DNA from 2 places in the Streptomyces sp. LE64 genome. Region 2 is predicted to be linked to the other one. Evidence: riboswitches for the same ligand, from Rfam matches in the RefSeq annotation. Region 2 holds a riboswitch; the other holds the start of a gene.
The links. Region 2 has a riboswitch for cobalamin ahead of metE (5-methyltetrahydropteroyltriglutamate--homocysteine S-methyltransferase). Riboswitches for the same ligand answer to the same signal wherever they lie in the genome.
Positions count from the first base shown of each region.

Region 1: it holds a riboswitch for cobalamin, as region 2 does, so the genes downstream of both, ACSMX9_RS00480 (GHMP family kinase ATP-binding protein) here and metE (5-methyltetrahydropteroyltriglutamate--homocysteine S-methyltransferase) in region 2, are expected to answer to the same signal.

Region 1 is NZ_CP199708.1:124,890-132,642, forward strand. It holds gene ACSMX9_RS00455 (FecCD family ABC transporter permease) at 1-229, opposite strand, end outside; gene ACSMX9_RS00460 (ABC transporter substrate-binding protein) at 238-1,284, opposite strand; gene ACSMX9_RS00465 (ABC transporter ATP-binding protein) at 1,438-3,147, shown strand; gene ACSMX9_RS00470 (ABC transporter ATP-binding protein) at 3,144-4,886, shown strand; gene ACSMX9_RS00475 (TetR/AcrR family transcriptional regulator) at 4,936-5,562, opposite strand; cobalamin riboswitch at 5,934-6,142, shown strand; gene ACSMX9_RS00480 (GHMP family kinase ATP-binding protein) at 6,369-7,250, shown strand; gene ACSMX9_RS00485 (cysteine synthase family protein) at 7,247-7,753, shown strand, end outside.
Region 2 is NZ_CP199708.1:4,800,353-4,808,105, forward strand. It holds gene ACSMX9_RS21710 (MFS transporter) at 1-216, opposite strand, end outside; gene ACSMX9_RS21715 (hypothetical protein) at 476-1,327, shown strand; gene ACSMX9_RS21720 (ABC transporter ATP-binding protein) at 1,384-2,193, opposite strand; gene leuA (2-isopropylmalate synthase) at 2,190-3,989, opposite strand; gene ACSMX9_RS21730 (FadR/GntR family transcriptional regulator) at 4,174-4,863, shown strand; cobalamin riboswitch at 4,971-5,168, shown strand; gene metE (5-methyltetrahydropteroyltriglutamate--homocysteine S-methyltransferase) at 5,350-7,668, shown strand; gene ACSMX9_RS21740 (enoyl-CoA hydratase/isomerase family protein) at 7,750-7,753, opposite strand, start outside.

The sequences.
Region 1 (7,753 bases), 4.7 Mb from region 2:
CGACGCCGACGAGGTGTTCGCCGATGACCATGATCACGGTCTTGAACGGCACGCCGACCGACCCGACCGCCACGGCCGCGCAGACCGTGACGAGGAGCAGCACGAGCAGCACCGGGGCGACGACGCCCAGGGAGGCGCGCCAGCCCTCGCGGCTCAGGTCCTTGCGGGAACCGTCGCGGGGGCGGGCTCCGTCGTCGGCGACCGCCGCGGTGGAGGGTTGCTTGGACATGGCGGTCCTCACTCGGCGGCGAAGGCGCTCGGGTGCAGGAAGCGCGCGGTCTCCGCGACGCCCTCCACCGGCCGGGTGCTGCCGCGCGCCCCCGACTTGGCCGCGTCCATCACGAGGACACGCCCTTCCTTCACGGCGTCGACCGTGGGGAAGGTCTTCTTCAGGAACTCGATCGACTCCTTGTGACCGGCCTCGGAGGCCGCGAAGTTGTCGACGATGATGGCGTGGGGGTTTCGCGCGACGATCTGTTCCGCGCTGATGGGGGCGAACTGCCCCGGAAGTTCGGCGAAGAGGTTCTTCCCGCCGGCCCGTTCGATGACGTCGTTGGAGAGCCCGCCGGAGGTGACGTAGAGCTGGCCGGCGACCCTCGATATCTTCGCCACGCTGCGCTTGGGCTGATCCGCCACGCGACGTCGCACGTCGTCGAGTTCCTCGCGCTTCTGGTCGGCCACCTTCTTCGCCCGGTCCTCCACGTCGAAGATCCGGCCGAGCTGCCGCAGGTCGCCGTCGAGCGCCTCCAGCCCGCTGGCGTCCGCGGCGAGGTCCTTGGCGCAACCGCCGCCCACCACGTAGGTGGCGATGCCCAGTCGCTTCAACTCCGCGACGGTGGGGCTGCCCTGCTTGCCGGAGACCTTCTCGACCTGGTCGGTGATCAGGAGGTCGAGCTTGGCCGCCATCATGGCCTCGGTGCTCGGGTTGCGGGCCCCGAGGCTGGGCAGGTCGGCCAGTCGGCCCCTCAACTCCGGTGCGGGAGCGGACTCGCCGCGCGTCTTGGCGACGATCCGCTTGCCGACCCCGAGGTCGAACAAGGTGTCGGCGATGGCGTCGGTGGTGATGGCCACGCGCCGCGGGGCGCGGTCGAGTTCGAGTCTCTCCCCGCAGGACTCGAAGGCGATCCGGCTTGGTTCGCCCTTCCCGCCCCCCGTGTCCTCGCTGCCTCCGCATCCGACGGCCGTGAGCGCGAGGATGGCGCCGAGTGCGACGGCCCGGAACCGTAGCGGAGCGAAGTGCGGTGCACGGCTGCGGGACGTGCGGTCGAAGTGCGGCTGGAGCATGAAGCGGTTTTCCCTTCACGGAATGGCACGAACAAGCCACTGAGGGTGATGTGCACATTATTGAATGAGCCTCAGTCGCCATGTTAGGTTACCCTAATGAAACCATCAACATCGTCGTCGCAGACACCAGGATTGGCAGGTCCGGGCGCACTCATGCGCCTCTTCGCCCCCATCCGCACCCACCTCGTCGTCTGCGCGGTCCTGTCCTCCCTGAGCGCGGCGGCGGGCATCCTGCCCTACATCGCCGTCGCCGAGATCGCCCGTCTGATGCTGGACGACCCCGGGGGTTCGCGGACGGCCATCTGGACCTGGGTCGGCATCGGTGCGGCCGGGGCCAGCCTGTGGTTGATCCTGTTCGTGCAGTCCGCCCGGGTCGGTCACTACGCGGACGCGAAGATCCTGCACGACGTACGGGTGCGGATCGTGCGCCACCTCGGCACCCTGCCGCTGGGCTGGTTCCGTGCCTCCGGCTCGGGCAAGGTCAAGCGGGCGATGACCGGTGACCTGGAGGAGATGCACGAGGTCATCGCGCACGCCCTGGGCCAACTGACCGGAGCGGTCACGGTGATGGCGGTCGCCACGGGCTACCTGCTCTCCGTGGACGTCACCATGGCCCTGGTCGTGTTGGGCGTCCTGGGCCTGATGGGGCTCTTCTACCGCATCTCGATGCGGTCCATGACGACCCACATGAACCGCCTGATCGCCGCCGACGCGCGGATCAGCGCCGCCAGCGTCGAGTACGCCGACGGCATCCAGGTCGTCAAGACCTTCGGCACCGGGGGGCGCGTCATGCGCCGCTTCGACGACGCCGTGGACGAGCACACCAATGCCTTCGGGGCCTGGGTCGCCGAGGTGCGCTACAGCTCCGCGGCCTCCCGGCTGTTCGGGTCGGAGATGGCCATCCTCACCGCGGTCACGGCCGCCGGGCTGGTGCTCGTCGACCGGGGATCGCTCGGGGTCGCCGACCTCGTGGCGTTCCTGGTCGTCGCCATCGGACTGCCCAACTCGATCCTGCCGGCCGTGAGCGCCGCCCAGGGGGTGCGCAAGGGCCGGATGGGCGCCGCCAACATCGAGGAACTGTTGTCCCGTTCCTCGCTGCCCGAGCCCGAGCGCCCGCAGTCCCCGCAGGGCCACGGCGTGGAGTTCGACCGCGTCTCGTTCTCCTACGACGGGACGAAGAACGCGATCGAGGAGGTCACCGCCGTGTGTCCGCCCGGGCAGGTGACCGCCCTGGTGGGGCCGTCCGGCGCCGGGAAGACCACGCTCACGAGCCTCCTGCCGCGCTTCTACGACGTGTCGGACGGGGCCGTCCGGATCGGCGGCGTCGACGTGCGGTCCGTTCCGTCCGCCGAGTTGCTGGCGTCGATGTCGCTGGTGTTCCAGGACGTGGCGCTGTTGCGCGACAGCGTGGCGGAGAACATCCGCATCGGCCGACCGGACGCCAGCGACGAGGAGGTGCGGCGGGCGGCGGAGGCCGCGCACGTCCACGAGGTGATCGAGCGGCTGCCCCAGGGGTACGACACCCCGTTGGACGCGGGCGGCGGCGGTCTGTCCGGTGGGGAGCGCCAGCGGCTGACGATCGCCCGGGCCATCCTGTCCGGAGCGCCGATCGTGGTCCTGGACGAGGCGACGGCCGCCCTGGACGCCGACAGCGAGTCGGCGGTCCAGGAAGCGTTGGCCACCCTGGCGGTCGGCAAGACGGTGATCGTGATCGCGCACCGGCTGCACACCATCGCCGGCGCCGACCAGATCCTCGTCCTCGACGGCGGACGCCTGGTCGAGCAGGGCCGGCACGCCGAACTACTCGCCCGTGACGGGCTGTACGCCCGCATGTGGGCGGCACAAGAAGGAGTGCTCGCATGATCCGTCGGTTGTACCGGCTCTGGCCGCAGCCGCAGGTGCTGGCCCGGTTGTGGCTGCTCACGGCGGCGCAGGCGGTACTACAGGGTCTGATGCTCGGCCTGCTCGTGCCGATCCTGGACGCCGTGGTGCGCCCCGATCCCGATCTGGGGGCGGCCACCCCGTGGTTGGTGCTGGGCGGCGTCTGCGCGCTCGCGTACGCCGTGCTGAGCATCGTCGCCACCCCGGTGGGCTTCAAGGCGTCGGGGGTCCTCGCGGCCCAACTGCGGCGGCGGTTGATGCGTCATGTGAGCACCTTGACCCTGGGCTGGTTCACCGCCGAGCACAAGGCGCGACTGGCCCGCGGGGTGACCGCGGACGTGGGCAACGCCGCGCACCTGGCCGTGACCGTCGCGGGACCGGCGATCACCTCCACCCTGCTGCCCGCCACGATCGTGACCATCACCTTCTTCGTCGACTGGCGGATGGCCCTGCTGCTGTGCCTGATCGCGCTCGTCGCCTGGTGGGCGCTCCAGCGCGCCGCCCGGATCGCCGAGATCACCGAGATCGAGTTGGAGCAGGCGGCGACCGGGGTCGCCAGCCGGGCGATCGAGCTGGGCCAGGCCCAGCCGGTGCTGCGGGCGGCCGGCCACGCCGACGGCACGCCCCGCATGCGTGCCGCCCTGGAGGACCACCGCGAGACCTACCGGGACGGCATGCGTCGTGCGCGCCGCCCGTTCTTCGTATACACCGCCGTGATCATGGGCGGCTTCGTCGCGGTGCTCGCGCTGGCCGCCGGGCTGATGCTCGGCGAGCGCATCGGGGTCGCCGAGGCGATCGCGCTGCTGGTGCTCTCCGCCCGCTTCCTGGAGCCGCTCGGCAACCTCATCGACCTCATCGGGGCGCTGCGGGCGATGCGGAACCAGATCGCGCGCATCGAGGACCTGCTGGCCGCGCCCGCCCTTCCGGTGCCGGCCGAGCCGGTGCGGACCATCGAGCAGGCCGACATCGAGTTCTCGCACGTCGACTTCACCTACCCGGGCGGTGACGCCCCCGCGTTGCGGGACGTCTCCCTGCGCTGCGCGGCGGGCACCACCACCGCGCTGGTGGGGCCGTCCGGTTCCGGGAAGACGACGGTCACCCGGCTCATCGCCCGCTTCTTCGACGTCCAGGAGGGGCAGGTGCGCGTCGGCGGCGTGGACGTGCGCGCACTCGATCCGAGCACCCTGCTGGACGAGATCGCGATCGTCTTCCAGGACGTCTACCTGTTCGACGACACCATCGAGGACAACCTGCGCCTGGCGCACCCCGAAGCGACCTGGGACGAGCTCCGGGAGGCGGCCACCGCGGCACGGCTCGACGAGGTGATCGACCGGCTGCCCGACGGCTGGAACACCCGGGTGGGCGAGGGCGGAGCGCAGCTGTCGGGGGGCGAGCGCCAGCGTGTCGCGATCGCCCGGGCCATGCTCAAGCGGGCGCGGGTCGTGCTGGTCGACGAGGCCAGCTCGGCGCTCGACCCGGAGAACGAGGCGGCGATCACGCAGGCCATCGCGAACCTGGGCAACGACCCGGGTCGCACGGTGATCGTGATCGCGCACCGTCCCGCCACGCTGGCGGCGGCCGATCACGTGGTCTCGCTCGACGAGGGCCGGGTCACCGAGACCGGCACGCCCGAAGAGCTGCTCCGTACCGGCGGGGCGTTCGCGCGCCTCAGCCAGCAGTACGAGCGGGCACGGCACTGGCGGATCGCCAACGCGGTCTGATCCGAGCGCTGCCGGGGGTCGTCACACGGGCCGCCGGCAGCCCGCCCCGTCAGGGTTCGATGCGCAGGTAGCGATGGGTGAGGTCGGTGATGGCGGCGATGAGTTCCGCGGCGAGCCGGTCGATCTCCTCGGCCTCGTGGTGCAGCAGTGCGTGGGTGGCCCCGTACCAGGCGCCGTAGATCAGGATCGCGGCCATGGCGGGGTCCGGGGCGTCCGCGGGCGGGTCCGGGCGCTCGGTGATGAGCCGCCGGAAGGCTTCGACGTGCGCGTTCTCGGGGCTGGCCTGGACCGTCGCCTTGGCGTTGATGGGGGTGTGGCCGTAGAGCACGTCGTGCAGTTCGGCGTGTTCCAGATAGGCGTGGACCGCGTCGCTGAGCCAGGCGTCCACGCGTCCGGCCCAGTCGTCGGCGGGCAACTGCCGCACCACGGCGTCCTGCCGCTCGACCAGCCGGTCGATGAAGCGGGTCTGGAGGGCGAGCATGAGATCGCGCTTCGAGCCGAAGTGCAGGTAGAAGGTGCCGATCGCGACGCCCGCGCGCTCCGTGATCTCATCGATCCGCGCGGCGTCGATGCCGCGTTCGGCGAAGACCCGCTCGGCGGCGTCGAGGAGGTCGGCGCGCCGCTCCTCAGCGGGTTTGGTACGCGGGCGGCCCGGTGCTGATCGGCGCTGACTCATTCCAGGAAGTCTACGCGTTCGGGGTCGGTGGTGCCGCCCCCGAGGGGCCCCGGCAGACGGCCGGTCGACGGGATCGGCGCGCACGTCAGCACGGGCGCGGGCTCATCGACTGAGGTTCATTCACGAACGTTCACGGCCGTTCTCCGCGCGGCGCGCGCCGGACCGTCCCGCGTTCCCCTCCGCATCGGCGGCAGGCGGGTGGCGGGGGAACGTTTCACGACAACTTCCTTCGCCGCCGGCAGCGAGGGGACCGTTCGAAGATCGCTTACGGGGGCCTGCCTGCGGACGCACGGCGTTCGAAACCCCTCCTCGACGATCACAACAGGCCAACCCGCACCACGGCCCCCTGTCGTCGTTCGGAGTGCGCGTCCTACGCTGCCACCGCAGTCGGTTCGTGCCGCCTCAGGCGTCACGTCGCAAGAGGGAACCCGGTGCGAGTCCGGGACTGTCCCGCAGCGGTGAGTGGGAACGAAGGCCGTCATCGGCACTGGCGCCACCAGCGCCGGGAAGCGACGGCCGGTAGGGAGCCCCCGGGCTCGTGCCCACGAGTCCGAAGACCTGCCGCTGCGCGCGTACGGAACCGTGCGCGCTGTTCACGGCGGCTCCGGGGACTGGGCCCGCGGTGCGGGCGTCCGTCGCTCATCGACGGCACGCGCCCTCCCCCACCCCCGTCCGCACGACCGTACGACCGTACGACCCGATTGCCCCTGCATGACCAAGGAGGAACGGTCCGTGACGAGTGGTCAGAGCGATCCGTCCGCCCGAGACGCCGTCCGGACGGCCCGGCCCCGGGAGGCACACCGCTGATGCCCTCCGGCGACGAGCGGGCCGCCCGGACCTTCGCGGGCGTCTGCCACGGCACACTCGGCGAGTTGTACCAGGGCCCCTTGCGTCCGGCCGCCCAGCCGGACATCGCCCTCGTCTCGTTCCCGGTGGGCCGCCACTCCTGGGTGTACTTCTCCCCGGGGCGCACGCCCCCGGGGCCGTCTCCGCTGGGCGCCAAGGCGACGGCCGCCGTCGACCTCTTCCTCGACCACCACGGTCTGACCCTGCCGCCGGGTCGCTGGACCACGCACTCCGAACTGCCCGTGGGCGTCGGCATGGCGAGTTCCACGGCGGACGTCGTCGCCACCCTGCGCTGTCTGTTCCGGACCTTCTCCCTGCCCTACGACCCCGCCCTCGTCACCCGGGTGCTGTCCCGGATCGAGCGGGCCGACAGCGTCTTCCTCGACGAGTTCGCGCTGTACCTCAGCGCCCGGCACCGGGTGGTCCGACAACTCGGCACCGACATCGGCTTCCACACCGCCTACGCGGTGGAGCCCGGCGGGGTGGACACCGCGGCCGTCACCCCTGCGCTGTTGGAGCAGTACCGGCGGCGGGCACGGGAGTACGAGCGCTGCCTGACCGACCTGCTCAAGGGATTCGCCGCCGGCGACCCGGCGGCCGTGGCCCGCGCCGCGACCACCAGCGCCCTGCTCTCCCAGGAGGTCCTGCCGAAACGGACCTTCGAAGCCGCCCTGGCCCACCGCGAGGAGTTCGGGGCCGACGGGGTCTTCGTCGCCCACACCGGGTCCCTGGTCGGATTCCTGTTCACCCGCCCGATCGGCTTCTCGACCCGGGACGAACTCTCCGCCTTCTTCCACTCGCACGGCCACCAATGCGCCTTCGCCCAAGGAGGATACGGGTGATCCACCCCCATATCGCGGACGCCCTCAAGACCCCCGACCTCGTCCGGCTGTCCCCGGACACGGTCCTGATCCGCTTCGAGTCGATGAAGGTCTACTCGGCGCTGGCCGCCGTACGGCACCTGCTCGACCGGGGCGCCGTACGGCCCGGACAGACCCTGGTCGACAGTTCCAGCGGCATCTACGCCTACGCACTCGCCCTCGCCTGCCACCGCCACGGCCTGCGCTGCCACATCGTGGCCTCCACCACCGTCGACGAGACCACCCGGGCCCAACTGGAGGTCCTCGGGGCGAGCGTCGAACAGGTCGCCCCCTCGACGAGCCTCAAGCTGGACCAGGAGTTAAGGGTCCGCCGGGTGCGGGAGATCCTCGCCGAACGACCGGACGTCCACTGGATGCGCCAGTACCACGACGACATCCACTACCTGGGCTACCAGGAGGTCGCCGACCAGCTGGTCAAGGCGCTGCCCGAGGCGGCGCTGACCGTCGTCGGCGGGGTGGGTTCC
Region 2 (7,753 bases):
CACCAGCCAACTCCGCGGTTTCCGGTCGGAGAGGACGCCGAACAGGGGCTGGAACAGGCTGGAGAGCCCGCTCGACGCGAAGGCCAGACCGGACACCGCGGCATAGCTGTAGTGGCGCTCGGACATCAGGAACGGCAGCAGCGCGGGGATCGCGCCCTGGTACAGGTCGTTGACCGCATGGGTGCCGGTCAGGAAGCCGAGTTGTCCCTTTTTCATGAAAAGTCTGTTCCGTTCGGAGGTGGCGAGATCGAAAACCACTCAGGTGCTCAGGTCCTCAGAGGTGTTACTTTAGCGAGTGCCGCGGAGCACGGAAAGTCCGCACCGACAAGGGGTGTTGGGTTCCACGCACGCATGACGCGCCCCTGTCCGTCGCCACCCGAACGAGTGATCGCGGCCTGACCCGTCAGGCGATCCGCCCCACTGCCGCCGACGGGTCTTCCCCACCCGAAGAGGCATCACCCCCGAGGAGTTGCTGATGAGCATCACGACCGGCGTCCGGGTGTCAGAAGGGCTTGTCGCACTGGAGGAGGAGCCGACACGACTCGCCGAGACGCTGGACCGCATCCACGTCCGATGGGCCCGAGGAGCGGGCGCGGTCCCCCTGACCGTTCCGCCGCTGTTGCCGGTCACCGACCTGTCCGTGCTCGACGTCTACCGGAACTTCCCCCACCTCGCCCTCGTCTCCTCCGCCCTGGATACCGCCGGGAACGACCGGATCGAACGGGAGGCCGCATCGGGCGCCTTCCCTCCGGCCTCGCTCGGTCCGGCGGACCTGGCCCTCCCGTCCAGCGCCTGTTACGGGGTGTACCTCCACTACCGGAACCGGCAGCTGTCCCGGGAGGTCGAGTTGGTGACCCTGCAAGGACAGTGCTTCCGCAACGAGAGCCACTACGACGGGATACGACGTCTGAAGGCGTTCCGGATGCGCGAGGTGGTGGCGTTGGGGACCCCGGAACGCGCCGCGGCCCACCTCGACCACTCGGCGTGGTTCCTGGACGCGCTGGCCGGTGAGATCGGTCTGCCGCTGGAACGCCGCGTGGCCTCGGACCCCTTCCACGACCGGGCCGGCGCGCGCGCCGCCTTCCAGCAGATCGTTCCGGTCAAGCACGAGTACGTCTACAAGGACCTGGCGATCGCCTCCGTGAACACCCACCACACCTTCTTCGGCGAACGCTGCGCCATCTCGTTGGCCGGCGGGGGCCCGGTCTCCACCAGTTGCGTCGGCTTCGGCGTCGAGCGGTGGTTGCACGCCCTCGCGGACCACTTCGAGGGGGACTGGGAACGGGCCCGCGGGGCCGTCGAACGGGCCGCGGAACAGCTGACCTGAGCGGACCGGTCGCGGTCGGTGCACCCCGGAGTGCGGGCGCCGACCGCGACCCGGCATCAGTCGGCGGGCGGTCCGACCGAACGCCTCGCCCGCACGTTCCACCGGCCGTCGACGCGGGTGAGCCGGACGGGGTGGTCGAAGCACGCGCTCACCCGGTCGCTGGTCAGGACCTCGTCGGCGGTGCCGGAGGCGAGGCAGCGCCCGTCGCGCAGCAGCATCACATGGGTCGTGCCCGGGGGGAGCTCCTCCAGGTGGTGGGTGACCAGGACGGAGGCGAGTTCCGGGTGGGCGCGTTGCAGCGTGTCGAGCCGGTCGATGAGTTGCTCCCGGCCGGCGACGTCCAGACCGGTGGCGGGCTCGTCGAGCAGCAGCAGCCGGGGACTGGGCATCAGCGCCCGGGCGATCAGCGTGCGCCCGCGCTCCCCCTGCGACAGGGTCGGCCAGCGTGCGCCGACCCGGTCGGCGAGCCCGAGCAGGTCGATCAGCCGGTCGGCCGTCGTCCTCTGCGCGGGCGTCGGCTCCCAACGCGGCACCCGCTCGGTGGTGTTGGTCAGCCCGGTCAGCACCACGTCGCGGACCCGCAGGGGCGAGCGCAGGTCGTGGCGCGGGTTGACGTGGCCGACCAGGGAACGGAGCTGGCGCAGGTCCACCCGCCCCAACCGGTGGCCGAGCACCTCGACGGTGCCGCGGGTCGGATGGGTGAGCGCACCGAGGAGGCTGAGCAGGGTGGTCTTGCCGGCGCCGTTGGACCCGAGCAGTGCCCAGTGCTCGCCGGCCCGCACCGTCAGCGACATCTCGCGCAGGATGGGGTTGCCGTCGCGGACGACCTCCGCGTCCTGCACCCGGAGTACGGGGAGCGCGTTCACGAGTCGGGGTGTCCCACCCGGTTGACGGCGGCCATCACGGCGTGGACCGAGGCGGTCAGGACCGAGGTGTCCCAGCCGGCGCCCCAGCGGGTGACGCCGTTGACGCGGCACTCGACGTAGGCGACGGCAGGGCTGTCCGGGCCGCTGGTGGTGGAGTGCTCGCTGTAGCCGAGCACGTCGATGTCGATGCCCAGGGTGCGCAGGGCGTCCGCGAGGGCGGCCAGCGGCCCGTTGCCGGTGCCCCGGCAGGTCCGCTCCGCACCGTCCACGTGCAGGACGCCGGTGAGGTGGTGCTCGCCCGGGCGGGGTTCCGTGGCGCTCCAGGAGTCCAGGCGGACCGGCCCGTCGAGGGCCGGGGAGAGGTAGGTGGTGCGGAAGAGCTCGAACAGTTCCTTGGGGGAGAGCTCCTGACCGGTGGTGTCGGTGGTGCGCTGCACGGCGCGGGAGAAGTCGGGGCGCATCGCCTGGGGCAGGTCCAGGCCGTGGTGGGTGCGCAGCAGGTGGGCGATGCCCCCCTTGCCGGACTGGGAGTTGATGCGGATGACGGCCTCGTAGGTGCGGCCGATGTCCGCCGGGTCGATGGGCAGGTAGGGCACTGACCACGGGGCCAGTTCCACGGGCAGGCCCGCCTCGGCAGCCTGCTTGGCGTGGTGGGTCAGGCCCTTGGAGATCGCGTCCTGATGGGTGCCGGAGAAGGCCGTGTGCACCAGGTCGCCGCCGTAGGGGTGGCGGGGGTGCACCGGCAGCCGGTTGCAGTGCTCCACCACCTCGCGCACGGCGTCGATGTCGGAGAGGTCGACCATCGGGTTGACGCCCTGAGCGTGCAGGTTCAGGGCGAGGGTGACCAGGTCGACGTTGCCGGTGCGTTCCCCGTTGCCGAACAGGCAGCCCTCCACGCGCTGGGCGCCCGCCAGGACGGCGAGTTCGGCGCAGGCCACGCCGGTGCCGCGGTCGTTGTGCGGGTGGACGGAGAGGATCACGGACTCGCGGCGCGCCAGGTGGCGGTGCATGTACTCGATCTGGTCCGCGTACACGTTGGGGGTGGCGATCTCCACCGTCGCCGGCAGGTTGTGGACCACCGGCCGGTCGGGGCTGGCCTCCCACAGTTCGGTGAGGCCGTTGCACACCTCCAGGACGAAGTCCGGTTCGGTGAGGTTGAAGACCTCGGGGGAGAACTCGAAGCGGATGTCGGCGCCGGGGCGGGCCTCGGCACCGCGCAGGACGTGGGTGGCGGCGTCCCGGATCAGTCGGTGCACCTCGTCCCGGGAGCGGCCCAGGACGACGTTGCGCCAGGTGGGTGCGGTGGCGGTGTAGAGGTGCACGAGGGTGCGGGGCAGACCGACGACGGAGGCCAGGGTCCGGTCGATCAGATCGGCGCGGGCCGCGGTGAACACGGAGACCGTCACGTCGTCGGGGACCGCACCGCTCTCGGCCAGGTGCCGTACGAAGTCGAAGTCGGTCTGACTGGCGGACGGGTAGCCGACCTCGATCTCCTTGAAGCCCATGGTGACCAGGAGGTCGAAGAACCGGCGCTTGCGCGCGGTGTCCATGGGCTCGGCGAGCGCCTGGTTGCCGTCGCGCAGGTCGACCGGCACCCACAGGGGGGCCCGTTCGAGGTTCCGGGACGGCCAGGTGCGGTCCGTCAGGGGGAGGGCGACCCGTTCCTGCACGGGCAGGTAGCGCTGGTGGGGCATGGCGCTCGGGCGCTGGGGGTTCCAGCGCGGAGCGTCCGCCGGAAGGTCGCCGGAGGGGGTGCGCAGGGTGGGGAACGTCGTGCCGGAGAAGGGGAATTCCATGATGCGGGAGCTTCTTTCGGTCGGTCACCACACGACCGGCGCAGCCCGGCACCCGCTGCGGGGTGCCGGTCGCTTCAGACCCCGCAGCGGCAACCGAGGAGGAGCCCGTGCTGCAGCATGCGGGTACAGTAACGACAACTCAGCTCCTCAGACAACTCAAGGGGTGCGGGAAGGTGAATTTCACATGTCACTAGGTGCTTTGCGGCCGTCACCCTTGGTCGAGCAGGCCACGGACCATCTGCGCGAGCAGATCACCGACGGCGAATGGGGCGTGGGGACGAAGCTGCCCGGTGAGAGCACCCTGGCCAAGTCGCTGGGGGTGGGGCGCTCGACCGTCCGGGAGGCGCTGCGGGCCCTGGCCGGTGCCGGGCTGGTGCAGGCGCGTCAGGGGGCGGGCGTCTTCGTGATCGCCACCGAGCCCAGGGAGAACTGGTCCGCCCAGCTCCGGCAGGCGGCCATCACCGACGTCTACGAGGTCCGGATGCTCATCGAGGTCGAAGCGGCGCAGTTGGCCGCGCGACGCCGGACCGACCACGACGTGGTGGCCCTGCTCGACGTCCTGGCCAAGCGTCGCGAGGCGGCGCAGCAGGGCAACGCCGAGTTCGTCGTGGCGGACATCGCCCTGCACCGAGCGGTGGTCGCCGCGGCGCACAACCCGGTGCTCACCGGCCTGTTCACCGAGTTCATACCCGTACTGCAACAGCGGTTGCTGGACCTGGTGGAGCTGTTCAACCTGCGCTTCGACGACCCGAACCACGGCGAGGAGGGGCACGCCGCACTGGTGGAGGCCGTCGTGCAGGGGGACCCCGAGGCGGCCGGGCAGGCACTGCGCGACGAACTCGAACGGACCTTGGAGCTGTTGCGCTCGCTCTGATCCGCCGCCGTGCGCCCCGCTCCCGCGGCGTGTGGTCCGCATCACCACGCGGGATGCCGGCCGGTCGGTTCGCCCCATGGTCGCGCCCCGTAGGCTGACCCGCAGCAGTCGGTTCGCCCCGCCCGCCAGGCGGGGTGTCGCAAGAGGGAACCCGGTGGGAATCCGGGACTGCCCCGCAGCGGTGAGTGGGAACGACCGCCGTCATACGCACTGGGTCCGAGGTACCGGACCTGGGAAGCGACGGCCAGTAGGTGTCCGCCGGAAGGTTCCGGCGGGCGCGCCCGCGAGTCCGAAGACCTGCCGACCGCCCGCGCGCGGACCGTTCCGCGCGTGGACATCCCGGTGACCTCGAGGGCGGGTCGGCGCACACACCAGACGGAACGGCCGTGCTCCTGCGCACGGGTCGTCGCCGTCCGGTTCGTCGTTCCTTCGCGTTCTCGTCCCGTCCCCGGGACCCCAGGGATCCATCTCGCGAAGGAGATCTCCGTGACAGCGAACTCCGCAGCCGCGGCAGCACGGGCCACCGTGTACGGCTACCCCCGCCAGGGCCAGCACCGGGAACTGAAGAAGGCGATCGAGGGGCACTGGAAGGGTCGGGTCACCGCCGACTCGCTCCGTGCCACCGCCGCCGAACTGCGCGCCGCACACTGGCGCGCCCTGGCCGCCGCCGGCATCGACGAGGTCCCCACCGGGGACTTCTCGTACTACGACCACGTCCTCGACACCACCGTCATGGTGGGTGCGATCCCCGAGCGGCACCGCGCCGCCGTCGACGCCGATCCGCTCGGCGGCTACTTCGCGATGGCCCGCGGCACCCAGGACGTGGCGCCGCTGGAGATGACCAAGTGGTTCGACACCAACTACCACTACCTGGTCCCCGAACTCGGACCCGACACGGTCTTCACGGCGAACCCGGCCCAGCAGGTCGCCGAGTTGAAGGAGGCCCTCGCCCTGGGCCTGACGGCCCGGCCGGTCCTGGTCGGCCCGATCACCTACCTGCTCCTGGCCAAGCCGGCCCCCGACGTGGCCGGCGACTTCGACCCGTTGACCCTGCTGGACCGTCTCCTGCCGGTGTACGCCGAGGTCCTCGCCGACCTGCGGGCGGCCGGCGCGCAGTGGGTGCAGGTGGACGAGCCCGCCCTGGTCCAGGACCGCACCCCGGCCCAACTCGACGCCGCCGCCCGCGCCTACCGCGACCTCGGCGCCCTCACCGACCGCCCGAAGCTGCTGGTGGCCTCGTACTTCGACCGGCTCGGCGAAGCGCTGCCCGTGCTGGCCAAGGCACCCGTGGACGGCCTGGCCCTGGACTTCACCGAGGCCGCGTCCGCCAACCTGGACGCCCTGGCAGCGGTCGGCGGACTCCCCGGCAAGCGCTTGGTGGCCGGAGTCGTCAACGGCCGCAACATCTGGATCAACGACCTGGAGAAGTCCCTCGCCACCCTCGGCACCCTGCTGGGTCTCGCCGACCGGGTCGACGTCGCGGCCTCCTGCTCCCTGATGCACGTGCCGCTCGACACCTCCGTCGAACGCGACATCGACCCGCAGATCCTGCGCTGGCTGGCCTTCGCCCGGCAGAAGACCGCCGAGATCGTCACCCTCGCCCGGGGGCTCAGCCGGGGCACCGCCGCCATCGAGGGCGAACTCTCGACCAACCGGGCCGCCCTCGCCTCCCGGGCCGCCTCGCCCATCACCCGCGACCCCGCGGTGCGCGCCCGCGCCGAGGCCGTCACCGACGCCGACGCCCGCCGCTCCCAGCCGTACGCCGAACGCGCCGCGGCCCAGCGCGCCCGCCTCGGGCTGCCGCTGCTGCCCACCACCACCATCGGCTCCTTCCCCCAGACCACCGAACTGCGCACCGCCCGCGCCGACCTGCGCGCCGGTCGCATCGACACGGCCGGCTACGAGGAGCGGATCAAGGCGGAGATCCAGGAGGTCGTCTCCTTCCAGGAGAAGACCGGGATCGACGTCCTGGTGCACGGCGAGCCCGAGCGCAACGACATGGTGCAGTACTTCGCCGAGCAGCTCACCGGCTACCTCGCCACCCAGCACGGATGGGTCCAGTCCTACGGCACCCGCTACGTCCGCCCGCCGATCCTCGCCGGGGACATCTCCCGCCCCGAGCCGATGACGGTCCGCTGGACGTCCTACGCCCAGTCGCTGAGCGACCGCCCGGTCAAGGGCATGCTCACCGGTCCCGTCACCATGCTCGCCTGGTCCTTCGTCCGCGACGACCAGCCCCTCGGCGGCACCGCCCGCCAGGTCGCCCTCGCCCTGCGCGACGAGGTGAACGACCTGGAAGCCGCCGGCACCGCCGTCATCCAGGTCGACGAACCCGCGCTGCGCGAGACGCTGCCGCTGCGGGCCGCCGACCACGGGGCGTACCTGGCGTGGGCCACCGAGGCGTTCCGGCTCAGCACCGCCGGCGTGGCCCCCGGCACCCAGATCCACACCCACATGTGCTACGCCGAGTTCGGCGACATCGTCCAGGCCATCGACGACCTCGACGCCGACGTCATCAGCCTCGAAGCCGCCCGCTCCCACATGCAGGTCGCCCGCGAACTCGCGGCCCACGGCTATCCGCGCGAAGCCGGCCCGGGCGTCTACGACATCCACTCCCCCCGGGTGCCGAGCGCGGAGGAAGCAGCCGAGCTGCTGCGCACCGGCCTGGAGGCGATCCCCGCGGAGCGGCTCTGGGTCAACCCCGACTGCGGTCTGAAGACCCGCGGCTGGCCCGAGACGCGTGCCTCGCTGGAGAACCTGGTCACCGCGGCCCGCACCGTCCGGGGCGAACTGCCCTCCGTCTGACCTCCGGTCCTGCGGGGCCGGGACGCTTCGGCGCCCCGGCCCCGCCCGTGCGTCGGCCTCCGGGGGCCAGGACGGTCCGGCTCAC